Regions from separate parts of the Lysinibacillus sp. NPDC093197 genome, predicted to be linked through region 3. Evidence: riboswitches for the same ligand, from Rfam matches in the RefSeq annotation. Region 3 holds a riboswitch; each other region holds the start of a gene.
What was found. A riboswitch is a leader RNA that binds a small molecule or an ion and turns the genes downstream of it on or off. The one in region 3 is predicted to bind cobalamin.
Positions count from the first base shown of each region.

Region 1 (3,287 bases), on a different contig from region 3:
ACAGGACGTGTTCCTGTTGCAACATTTATGCATTATAGTACTACTTTCGCTGCTTATACAAACGGCAAAGGGTCAATATCGTTACAATTTGATGGCTATGATAAATGCCATAATAGTGAAGAAATAATTGCGCAAATCAATTACAATAAACAGGCAGATCCCGACTATACATCATCAAGTATTTTTTGTGCGAAAGGAAAGGGCTATTCAGTTCCTTGGTATGAGGCAAAAGAAGCCATGCATTGCTTGTAATTATCCGAGAAACCGCATTTTCCAAAGCATAACAGCGATTGGGGGATGATTTATCGGTTATTTAGCAAGTTTTATTGCCGATTTGAATGGTTTTATCGGCGATTCAGCGACTTTTATCGGCGATTCAGCTAGTTTTTATGGCGATTTCAAAAGTTATCCATAAAAAATGACAGAAGGCATCGAAAACATCTCGATGCCTTTTATATTAATCTTATAAAGCTTTTTTCGCTTTCGCAACAAAGTTATTCGCTGATTCCACAATTACGTAACCATTACTATTCGAAAAATCAACAAGAACCGAACCTGGTTTACTCTTTAAAATTTGTAATTGCTCAATTAATTGAAGCAATAATTGATGACCATTGCCTCTTGGATGCCAATTTAAATGATAGTCATTTAATTCTTTCACACTTTGAAGAAATTGAGCGTATTCACACTCTACATACTTTATTAAATGTACTATTTTATTACTATCTTGATTTGTATGAACGACTAACGACAACTCTTCTAAATAGGTGTGATAGAAACGCATAACCATCGAGCATAGTAAATCATTGACTCTTGCAGCACTTAAGATGGGCTTTGGCTCTAAATCAAGCCTATCTAAATTTGGTTTAGCTCGAATCGAATCAATACGTGTTATTAAATGATACGGCTCACCATTTACCTCATATACGATTGGATTTGTTGGCATGTACATCATAAAGGCATTCTTTTTTGTTTTCAGCTCATCCGCTACACTTGCTTTAGCAAAAAGGCACCCTTCATATACCTCATTTTGAATCCAAATGATGCCTTTGTTATAGAAAATTTGATTAAATAAACGTTCGTTCCGAATAAGTCCTGTTGCTAAAAACTGATCAACAAGTGCTTCAATGACCATTCTCGTTTTTGGCTGCTTGGCAACTTCAATGCGCGGCAGTTTACAAATCTTCATATCTCCATATTGCTTTTCCTGTGTTGTACAAACATGAATTTTCGTCATACGTGCACCTCTTTTCGTACATATTTTCAAAACAAATGTTTCGATTACATAAAAAGACGGATTTCCTGCTAAATAAGAGGAAATCCGTCGTTACGGCTAATCATTATCATTCATCCAGTAACATCAAACATTGCACCAATGGGAGAGATTTGGCTCGATGCCGTATCCCTTTATATCCTTTGGTTTTTATCGTTTGACGTACTGTGACGAACAGAACATTCTGTTTTGTCAACATGCCACCTCCTATTCCTCGTAGGTTATTGGTGTGTACTTGTAACAGGCAGGTCTCCTGACTTATGGTCATCGCTTCTTTTCACCTTCCCATCATTTGACAGTGGTATTTGAAAAGACGCTCACATTTACAGTTGCGGGACAGTGTCGGACTTGCACCGACTTCCCTTTTCAGTAAATTGCACGCAATTTACACCTATTACTACACGCTATTCAGTTGTAATAAAATGTATAGTATCGCTAGTATACTATTAAATCACATTGTAAAGTAATGGAATTTCAATGTCAATGAACAGTACAAGGTATCTATTTGGACTTACAGATTAATATAGTTTTGAGTACATTCGTAAAAAAGATATTTTTCCATCCAAATCAAAGCTAATTATTTTCAAATATCATTCACTTTCCATCGCTTGAAATAGCTTTTGAGCATAGCTATCGGTGAAATTAAATGCACCTTGTTCCTTGTACTGTTCATCGACAATTTCGCCAGCTTTCATTACATAAATCCGTTCACTTAAATATGAAACTGCTTTTAAATCATGAGAAATAAATAAAATAGCCATGTTTCTTTCTTTATTTAACGAAATTAATAAATCGATAATTTCCCGCTGAATTAGACGATCTAGGCTAGAAACAATTTCATCACATACTATCAATTTCGGTTCAACTAGAATAGAGCGTAATAAATTTACTCTTTGCTTCTCCCCACCACTAAGTTCAGAGGGCAGAGATTGTAATACATCGTTTGATAACTTGACCTTCTCAAGCATCGTTTGTAAATAGGTGTCCGTCACGAATTTTTGATGCTGCAATGGCTCCCTTAATAGTTCCTTAACCGTCCACATAGGGTTTAAAGCATTACTAGCATTTTGGAATATAATTTGGCACTTTTCATAAAAGGACTTCCGATTGTTCTTTGTGATTTGTTGATTTTGAAAAATTACGGTCCCTTTATCAGGTGATTCTAGCTGCATAATGACTTTGGCTAAAGTACTTTTACCGCTTCCACTTTCTCCTACAAGTCCGACGATTTCGCCTTCTCCTACAGTAAGGTTTATATTTGCTAACACTTGCTGCCCTGTTCGATAGCTTTTATTTACGTTTTCTACCCGAAGCAACTAAAACACCTCCTAAAAATGATTTGTGACAAGCCGTTTTGTATACGGATGTTTTGGTTGCTCAAAAATTTCTGTCGCTTGCCCCTTCTCGACAATCTCTCCATTTTTCATCACAACAATCGTATCCGCTAGTGAAACTGCAACCCCTAAATCATGGGTAATCAATATAATAGTTGTTCCCAGTTGAGCATGTAGATTTTTTAGTAATGTAATAAAGTGTTGTTGATGCAACATATCTAGTGCAGAAGTTGGTTCATCAGCTATCAAAATGTCTGGCTTATTATACAATGCACAGGCAAGCATACAACGTTGCAGCATACCCCCTGACAACTCAAATGGATAGCAATCTAATACATCTTCGGTCAAATTTAATTCCTTTAAGATAGCGGTCATTTTTGGCAGAAACATCTCTTTCTCCTCGCCCATTCGTAAGGCAGTAAACATATACAATTGTTGTTTCATTTTTTGGGTAGGAGAAAAGCTATTTGTAGCATCTTGAAAAATAGTAAAGATATGCTTTGTCCGTAACAGTAACCTATCTTTTTTTGACATCGCCATTATATTTTTCCCATTAAAGTACACTGCCCCTGTCGTCTCAGCTTGTGGCGGGAGCATTCCTAAAATAGCTGATACGGTTGTGCTTTTCCCACTCCCACTTTCACCAATAACTGCTGTAATTTGGCCTTTTGGCACAGTTA
Region 1 covers NZ_JBIVOH010000001.1:351,560-354,846, forward strand. The annotation lists gene ACIP9G_RS01720 (GTP-binding protein) at 1-252, shown strand, start outside; gene ACIP9G_RS01725 (hypothetical protein) at 464-1,237, opposite strand; cobalamin riboswitch at 1,500-1,683, opposite strand; gene ACIP9G_RS01730 (ABC transporter ATP-binding protein) at 1,864-2,589, opposite strand; gene ACIP9G_RS01735 (ATP-binding cassette domain-containing protein) at 2,602-3,287, opposite strand, start outside.
Region 1: it holds a riboswitch for cobalamin, as region 3 does, so the genes downstream of both, ACIP9G_RS01725 (hypothetical protein) here and metE (5-methyltetrahydropteroyltriglutamate--homocysteine S-methyltransferase) in region 3, are expected to answer to the same signal.

Region 2 (3,287 bases), on a different contig from region 3:
AGTAAAGCAAGGAAATGCTTGCTCTTGTTTAATCAACTTTTGCAACTGTAATAGGCATGTTTGTGCATCGAGATTTTCTGTCAAATAGGCATCGAGTAGTTGTTCATCACGTTCAGCTAGCCATTCAGCAATGTGGCTCTGGACATAATCTGTACGCAATGGGTCTTCTATTAAAAGTACGTCCTTCGAACATTCCTTTCGAAGCTGCTTCATAACGGCATCTACATCAGCGCCTTCACGATCTATCTTATTAATAAAGAAGAAGGTTGGTACGTTGTATTGCCTTAGCAATTGCCACACGGTTTCAGTATGTCCTTGTACACCCTCTACTGCGCTTACGATAATAATGGCGTAATCCATTACACGAATTGCGCGTTCCATCTCTGGTGAAAAGTCGACATGCCCAGGAGTATCAATTAGTGTGTATGTATCATCCCCAATTTGCATCCGTCCTTGTTCAGCAAAAATGGTAATACCACGAGCTTGTTCGATAGTATGATTATCTAAAAAAGTATCTTGGTGATCGACTCTTCCACGCGTTTGAATACTGTTCGTATGGAATAGTAGTTGTTCACAAAAGGTTGTCTTTCCTGCATCGACATGTGCGAGCACACCAATCGTTTTATACATAAAAAATCCTCATTTCTATTTTTCCTATATTCCTATTGTAACAGATAGTGCTTAAAAACATTTCGAGTAGAATAGTTCTCGTTTATGTTTGAATAGTAGTCAATTATTCATAATTATTAGTTATGGATTTTTTTGTGTGATTGAAAACAAAAATTACTTCTGCTAGGCTATTTTTATAACTTAATACTTCTATATATTGGTGCAAATGGTTTCTATCATTTGCTTAAAAGGGAAATCGGTGTAAATCCGATGCTGTCCCGCAACTGTAAATGGGGAGTTTATACAACACAGTCACTGTAGTTTAACTATGGGAAGACGTATAAACGTTGAACCTAAGCCAGGATACCTGCCAATATATATTATTTTACTTAACACCACGAGGATGGGAATAGTGATTGGTTGAATAACCATTGTTTTTTCACTATGCCGCCCTCTTGGAAACAAGAGGGTTTTTTGTGTCCATTTTGATGTGCAGTAGTTTAAGCAGGAACCGTAGCAAACAGCAATTCATGCTTTTACCAGGAAATGAAGCGTCAAGAAGTGCTCGTAATCAATAGCAAAGAAGTCATTGATTTCTTACTATAAAGATGAAAAATTACAAACTAAAGGAGAAACAAACATGAACAAATGGAAAGGCATGTGGCTAGTTCTTGCAATGGCATTATTGAGCATTTTAGGCGCTTGTAGTGCAAAAGATGATTCAGAATCAGCTGCACAAAGTGAAAACATTGAACCAGCACAAGCAGAGGCAAAAGAAGTAACAATTGATAATAACGATACGACACAAGTTTATACAGAAGCTCCTAAAAAGGCGATTAGCTTAAATCAGCACGTTACAGAAATAATGCTAGCATTAGGTTTAGAAGATTCAATGGTTGGTACTGCTTATTTAGATGATAAAATTTATGAACCTTTACAAGCAGCTTACGATAAAGTACCAGTGATAGCGGAGCAGTATCCGACAAAAGAACAAGTAATTGATAGTGAAGCGGATTTTTTATACGCTGGGTGGAAAAGTGGCTTTAGCGAAAAGGGTGTTGGTACACCAGAAGAGTTAGAAGCACTTGGTATTCACACCTATTTACATACTTCTTCAAGTATTACAAAACCAACGTTAGAGGATATATTTACGGATATCCGTAATATTGCAAAAATATTCCGTGTTGAAGACCGCGGAGAGGCATTAATTGAACAGATGACAAAGGATGTTGATGCTGTTCGCGCAAAGTTACCACAAGGTGAAAAAGAATTACGTGTTCTAGTTTTCGATAGTGGGGACAAGGAAGTCTTTACAGCGGCACAAAACTTTATGGATGAACTTGTCACAGTTGCTGGCGGTAAAAACATTTTTGGCGATGTTGAATCGGGCTGGACAACGGTATCAAAAGAAGAAACAGTTGAACGTAACCCTGAAGTCATTGTCGTAATTGATTATGGTTCCCAAACAGCAGAAGACAAAATTAAATTCCTAAAAAGTGATCCGGCATTAAAAGAAACAGATGCTGTGAAAAATGAACGCTTTGTCATTTTACCACTTTCAGCAGCTTCAGAAGGGGTTCGTGCTGCAGAGGCTATTGAAATTTTAGCAAAAGGTTTTTATCCTGAAAACTTTTAAATAACAATCGAAAGAGCTAGCTACTTGCTAGCTCTTTTTCATAAGGAGAACAAACAATGAATGCCTTTCGTTCAAATACACCAGATCGAACATTTGAAAAACTAAATACAAATGGAAATTTTACACGCCTTGCAGTAAGTCAAGGTATTATCAATAAGCATTATACACCAGCTCAATTTCAAAAAATTGCTGAGGTTGTAGGTGATAGCGGCGCAATTAAATACTCGGCTTCCTATAGTATCCTTTTGTCCGTCCCAACTATAAACGTGAATGAAATTATCAATGAGCTTCAAGAAGCAGGCTTATATATTGCAAAGCAAGGTCCTATCGTTGCGATAAAAGCATGTGATTTTTGTGATGGGGACAAAATGGAGGCTGCCGAAATAACCGAACACCTATACGAAGCATTACATGAAGAAACTGTGCCTTCTAGACTACGGTTAAATATTAATGGCTGTGCATCGGCTTGCTATAATGCTGTATATGATGATATTGGGCTTGTTTATCAAAAGGATAGCTTCGATGTTTACTTAGGTGCCGTGCCGATGGGGGCCAATGCAAAGGCGGGTACACTATTTGCTAAAAGAGTTTCAGTACAAAAAATAGAAAGCTTTCTACAACAAATTATCAGGCATTATCAGAAACACGCTCGCCCAAATGAACCTTTCCATAAATTTTATCGTAGAACAAATAGCGCTGAATTTTGGCAAGCATTAAAGAAAGAGTGATTCTCCTTCATTGATTTCTGCCTTTGGAGTCGTGTCGTTTTAAACAACTGATAAAAGGAAAGAGCTGGCTAGAGCTAGCTCTTTTTTAATGGAAACAATAGATGACTAGGTAGGGGTATAGATGTTAAAAATAATGTCTTTAAAGAAGTAGTTTTAGCCTGATACGCTAGGTAAAGTTGGGTTAAAATATTAAAAATTAGGGAATGATAAGGACGAAAATCTAAATGTAGGGGGGATGGAATGACCATCATAAACAATCATAAAAATACACTAGTTTATGTAAGCCGGAATTTATTGTCAGGGTTTCTATTTGG
Region 2 covers NZ_JBIVOH010000001.1:347,217-350,503, reverse strand. The annotation lists gene ACIP9G_RS01720 (GTP-binding protein) at 1-630, opposite strand, end outside; cobalamin riboswitch at 811-998, shown strand; gene ACIP9G_RS01715 (ABC transporter substrate-binding protein) at 1,250-2,245, shown strand; gene ACIP9G_RS01710 (precorrin-3B methylase) at 2,302-2,973, shown strand; gene ACIP9G_RS01705 (DUF2243 domain-containing protein) at 3,214-3,287, shown strand, end outside.
Region 2: it holds a riboswitch for cobalamin, as region 3 does, so the genes downstream of both, ACIP9G_RS01715 (ABC transporter substrate-binding protein) here and metE (5-methyltetrahydropteroyltriglutamate--homocysteine S-methyltransferase) in region 3, are expected to answer to the same signal.

Region 3 (3,287 bases):
CTAGTGTAGTTTTTAAAAATTGTTTTTTCATGCTGTTTTTACCTCCTGTAAGCGAGCAGTAAATTCATATCTGTTTGCTTGCTGTTGCAATAATCGTAGCATGAAAAAGTAGGGGTTCTGTGAGGTAAATGTTTCCACAGGGAGCCGCACTTTATGTAAAAACCTTGATATATAAGGCTTTATCGCTTGAATTTACAGTTTCATTACAAATGTTTCAGTTTGATAAATAGTGCATACAAAAAACGTTAGCAACTATGCATTGTTACTCATAGAAACAATGCTAGGCAATGTGCTAATAGAGAAATAAAATAAGGGTAAGGAATAATATAAAAATAACTTTATGAGTCGAAGAGTACTTATAAAAGCACGTAGGCATAGGAATTTTTTTCGATGGCAGAGAATTTAAACAAAGAGGTTCAACACTTTAAACTGTAAATAAAAAAGCTGCCATTGAAGGCTGCTTTTTAAAAATTTAAATCGGCTGAATAATTTCTACTCGATTACCAAAAGGGTCTCTAAATTCAAAGCGCTCAAAATTAGGAATTGGAACAGAATCAAGGATTTCGATATGATGCTCTGTTAATACTTTTTTCCAATATGCTACATCCTCTACTTGATAGGCAATATGCGCTTTCGTTGTTAGTCGATCAAAGCCGTCTTCTGTGCCAACATGTACTTCGTGATGACCAACTTGTAGCCAAAATCCACCACGCCCTTTAAGAGATTGTGGTTTCTCTATTTCTTTGAGCCCTAACACATGGCAATAAAAAACTTTCCCTTGCTCCTCGGTACCTTTTGGAATCGTTAATTGTACGTGATGTAATCCGACAATCATAGTAATCCTCCTCACTCATTCTTCATATAACTATATATTTCTACAAATTACTTAAAATACCTTTTCTGATTAGTAGATTGTTTTATTATTATGTTGTCAATTAGTCTTTAAAAATTACTCAACGTGTAACTTTGTACAGAAAAACTACTATATCTTCACAAAAGTTATACTTTTCAGAAAAATATATGTTATAGTAGGAAACATAATTGAATATTGTGTAAGAGTTGGTGCCAAATGAAAGTTTGGCTTAAAAGGGAAGTCGGTGTAAATCCGACGCTGTCCCGCAACTGTAAATCGGAGCAAATCACATATGCCACTGGGGAACTGGGAAGGCTGTGAGGCGTGTTGATGAGAAGCCAGGAGACCTGCCAATGTCTAGTACACACCAAATAACCTACGTGGAAATAGGTGGTGAGATGTGACCGAATCGGCACTGTGCGACTAACGAATATATACGATAATTAATATATTATCGTATCGCCTCGTCATAGCTAATTTAGATAGACAATAACTACCATTTTCCTAAAAAGGAAGATGGTTTTTTTTATTTTAAACCAGAGGAGAGAAGGAATATGACGTATACAACGACTGTAATAGGCTACCCATACATAGGGGAAGAGCGTGAATGGAAAAAGGCATTAGAGGCATTTTGGAAAAATGAACTTACAGAAGTAGATTTCTTACAAAAAATTAAAGAAATTCGTCTTGCACGTATCGACAAGCAGCTTCGTAGCGGTATAGATATTGTCACAGTTGGGGATTTCACACTATATGACAGAATGCTTGATACAGCGATGATGTTTGGCTTAGTGCCAAAGCGCTTCGGCTGGCAAGGTGGAAAGATTGACTTACAAACGTATTACGCGGTAGCACGTGGAAATAAAGAAGCTGTTGCGAGTGAAATGACAAAATGGTTTAATACAAATTATCATTACATTGTCCCTGAATATGAAGGTCAAGCTCTGCAACTAACAGACAATAAAATACTTGCAGATTTCCTTGAGGTTAAAGAAGTATATGGCATTACTGCAAAGCCAACGCTAATCGGGCCATATACATTTTGCAAGCTAACAAAAGGTTACGATAAAGTAACACAAGTTGCGTTTATTTTAGCACTACTACCACTGTATGCGCAGATTATTCAAGAGCTAGTAACAGCCGGTGCTGACTGGATTCAATTAGAGGAGCCTGCATTAGTCACATCATTAGATGAGGCAGAGGTAAAACTTGTGCAAGAAATATATACACAATTAGCAGCCGCTGTACCAGAGGCTAATATTATGTTACAAACCTATTTTGAATCGTTATCAGCTTATAACACACTAATTGAACTCCCTGTACAAGGATTTGGCTTAGATTTTGTTCATGGCTATACGAAAAATATGGAGGCGCTACGTCAATTTGGCTTTCCACATGATAAAGTATTGGCGGTAGGAATTGTTAATGGACGAGATATTTGGAGGGCAAATTTAGCAGAGGTAAGTACAACAGTTAGGGCAATTGAACAGCTGACTAGTGCACAAGAGCTGTGGGTTCAATCGTCATGTAGCTTACAGCATGTGCCGATTTCGACCGCACTTGAAACAAAATTAGAGCCTGTCTTAAAAAATGCGCTTGCATTTGCTGATGAAAAATTAGCAGAAATATCAGAGGTGGCTAAGTATTTAAAAGAAAAAAATCATACGTCCAATCATACTATCTCTGAGAGCATGAAAGCAATTGAAGCATTAAAAAAACACCCCGTACGAAATAATCAGGCTGTTCAACAAGAAGTACAAACGGTGTCGACAGAGGATTTTGAACGTCAAAATGATTTTAATGCGCGTCAGATTATACAACAACAGTCACTGCAGCTACCACTATTCCCAACGACTACGATTGGTAGCTTCCCTCAATCTGATGAAGTGAAGCGCACACGTAATGCATGGCGTAAAAAACAGCTTTCAGATGAAGCATATGCTGACTTTGTCGCACAAGAAACGAAACGATGGATTGCCATTCAAGAAGATTTAGATATTGATGTACTCGTGCATGGTGAATTCGAGCGTACGGATATGGTGGAATACTTTGGTGAAAAGCTAACAGGCTTCGCTTTTACAGAAAAAGCTTGGGTCGTTTCGTACGGCTCTCGTTGTGTAAAACCACCGATTATTTACGGTGATGTTGCATGGGAAGCGCCGATGACAGTGAAAGAAACTGCCTATGCACAAAGTTTAACAAATCGATATGTGAAAGGGATGTTAACAGGTCCTGTTACGATTTTGAACTGGTCATTTGTACGTGACGATATCGCGCGAAAAGATGTGACCTATCAAATTGCACTTGCACTAAGGAAAGAGGTTGAAGCATTAGAAGCGGCTGGCATTTCTATTATTCAAGTCGATGAACCTGCATTGCGTGAAGGCTTGCCTTTACGTAAAGAACATTGGGGCGCATATTTAGATTGGACAGT
Region 3 covers NZ_JBIVOH010000002.1:93,583-96,869, reverse strand. The annotation lists gene ACIP9G_RS06365 (C40 family peptidase) at 1-31, opposite strand, end outside; gene ACIP9G_RS06360 (VOC family protein) at 473-835, opposite strand; cobalamin riboswitch at 1,044-1,222, shown strand; gene metE (5-methyltetrahydropteroyltriglutamate--homocysteine S-methyltransferase) at 1,408-3,287, shown strand, end outside.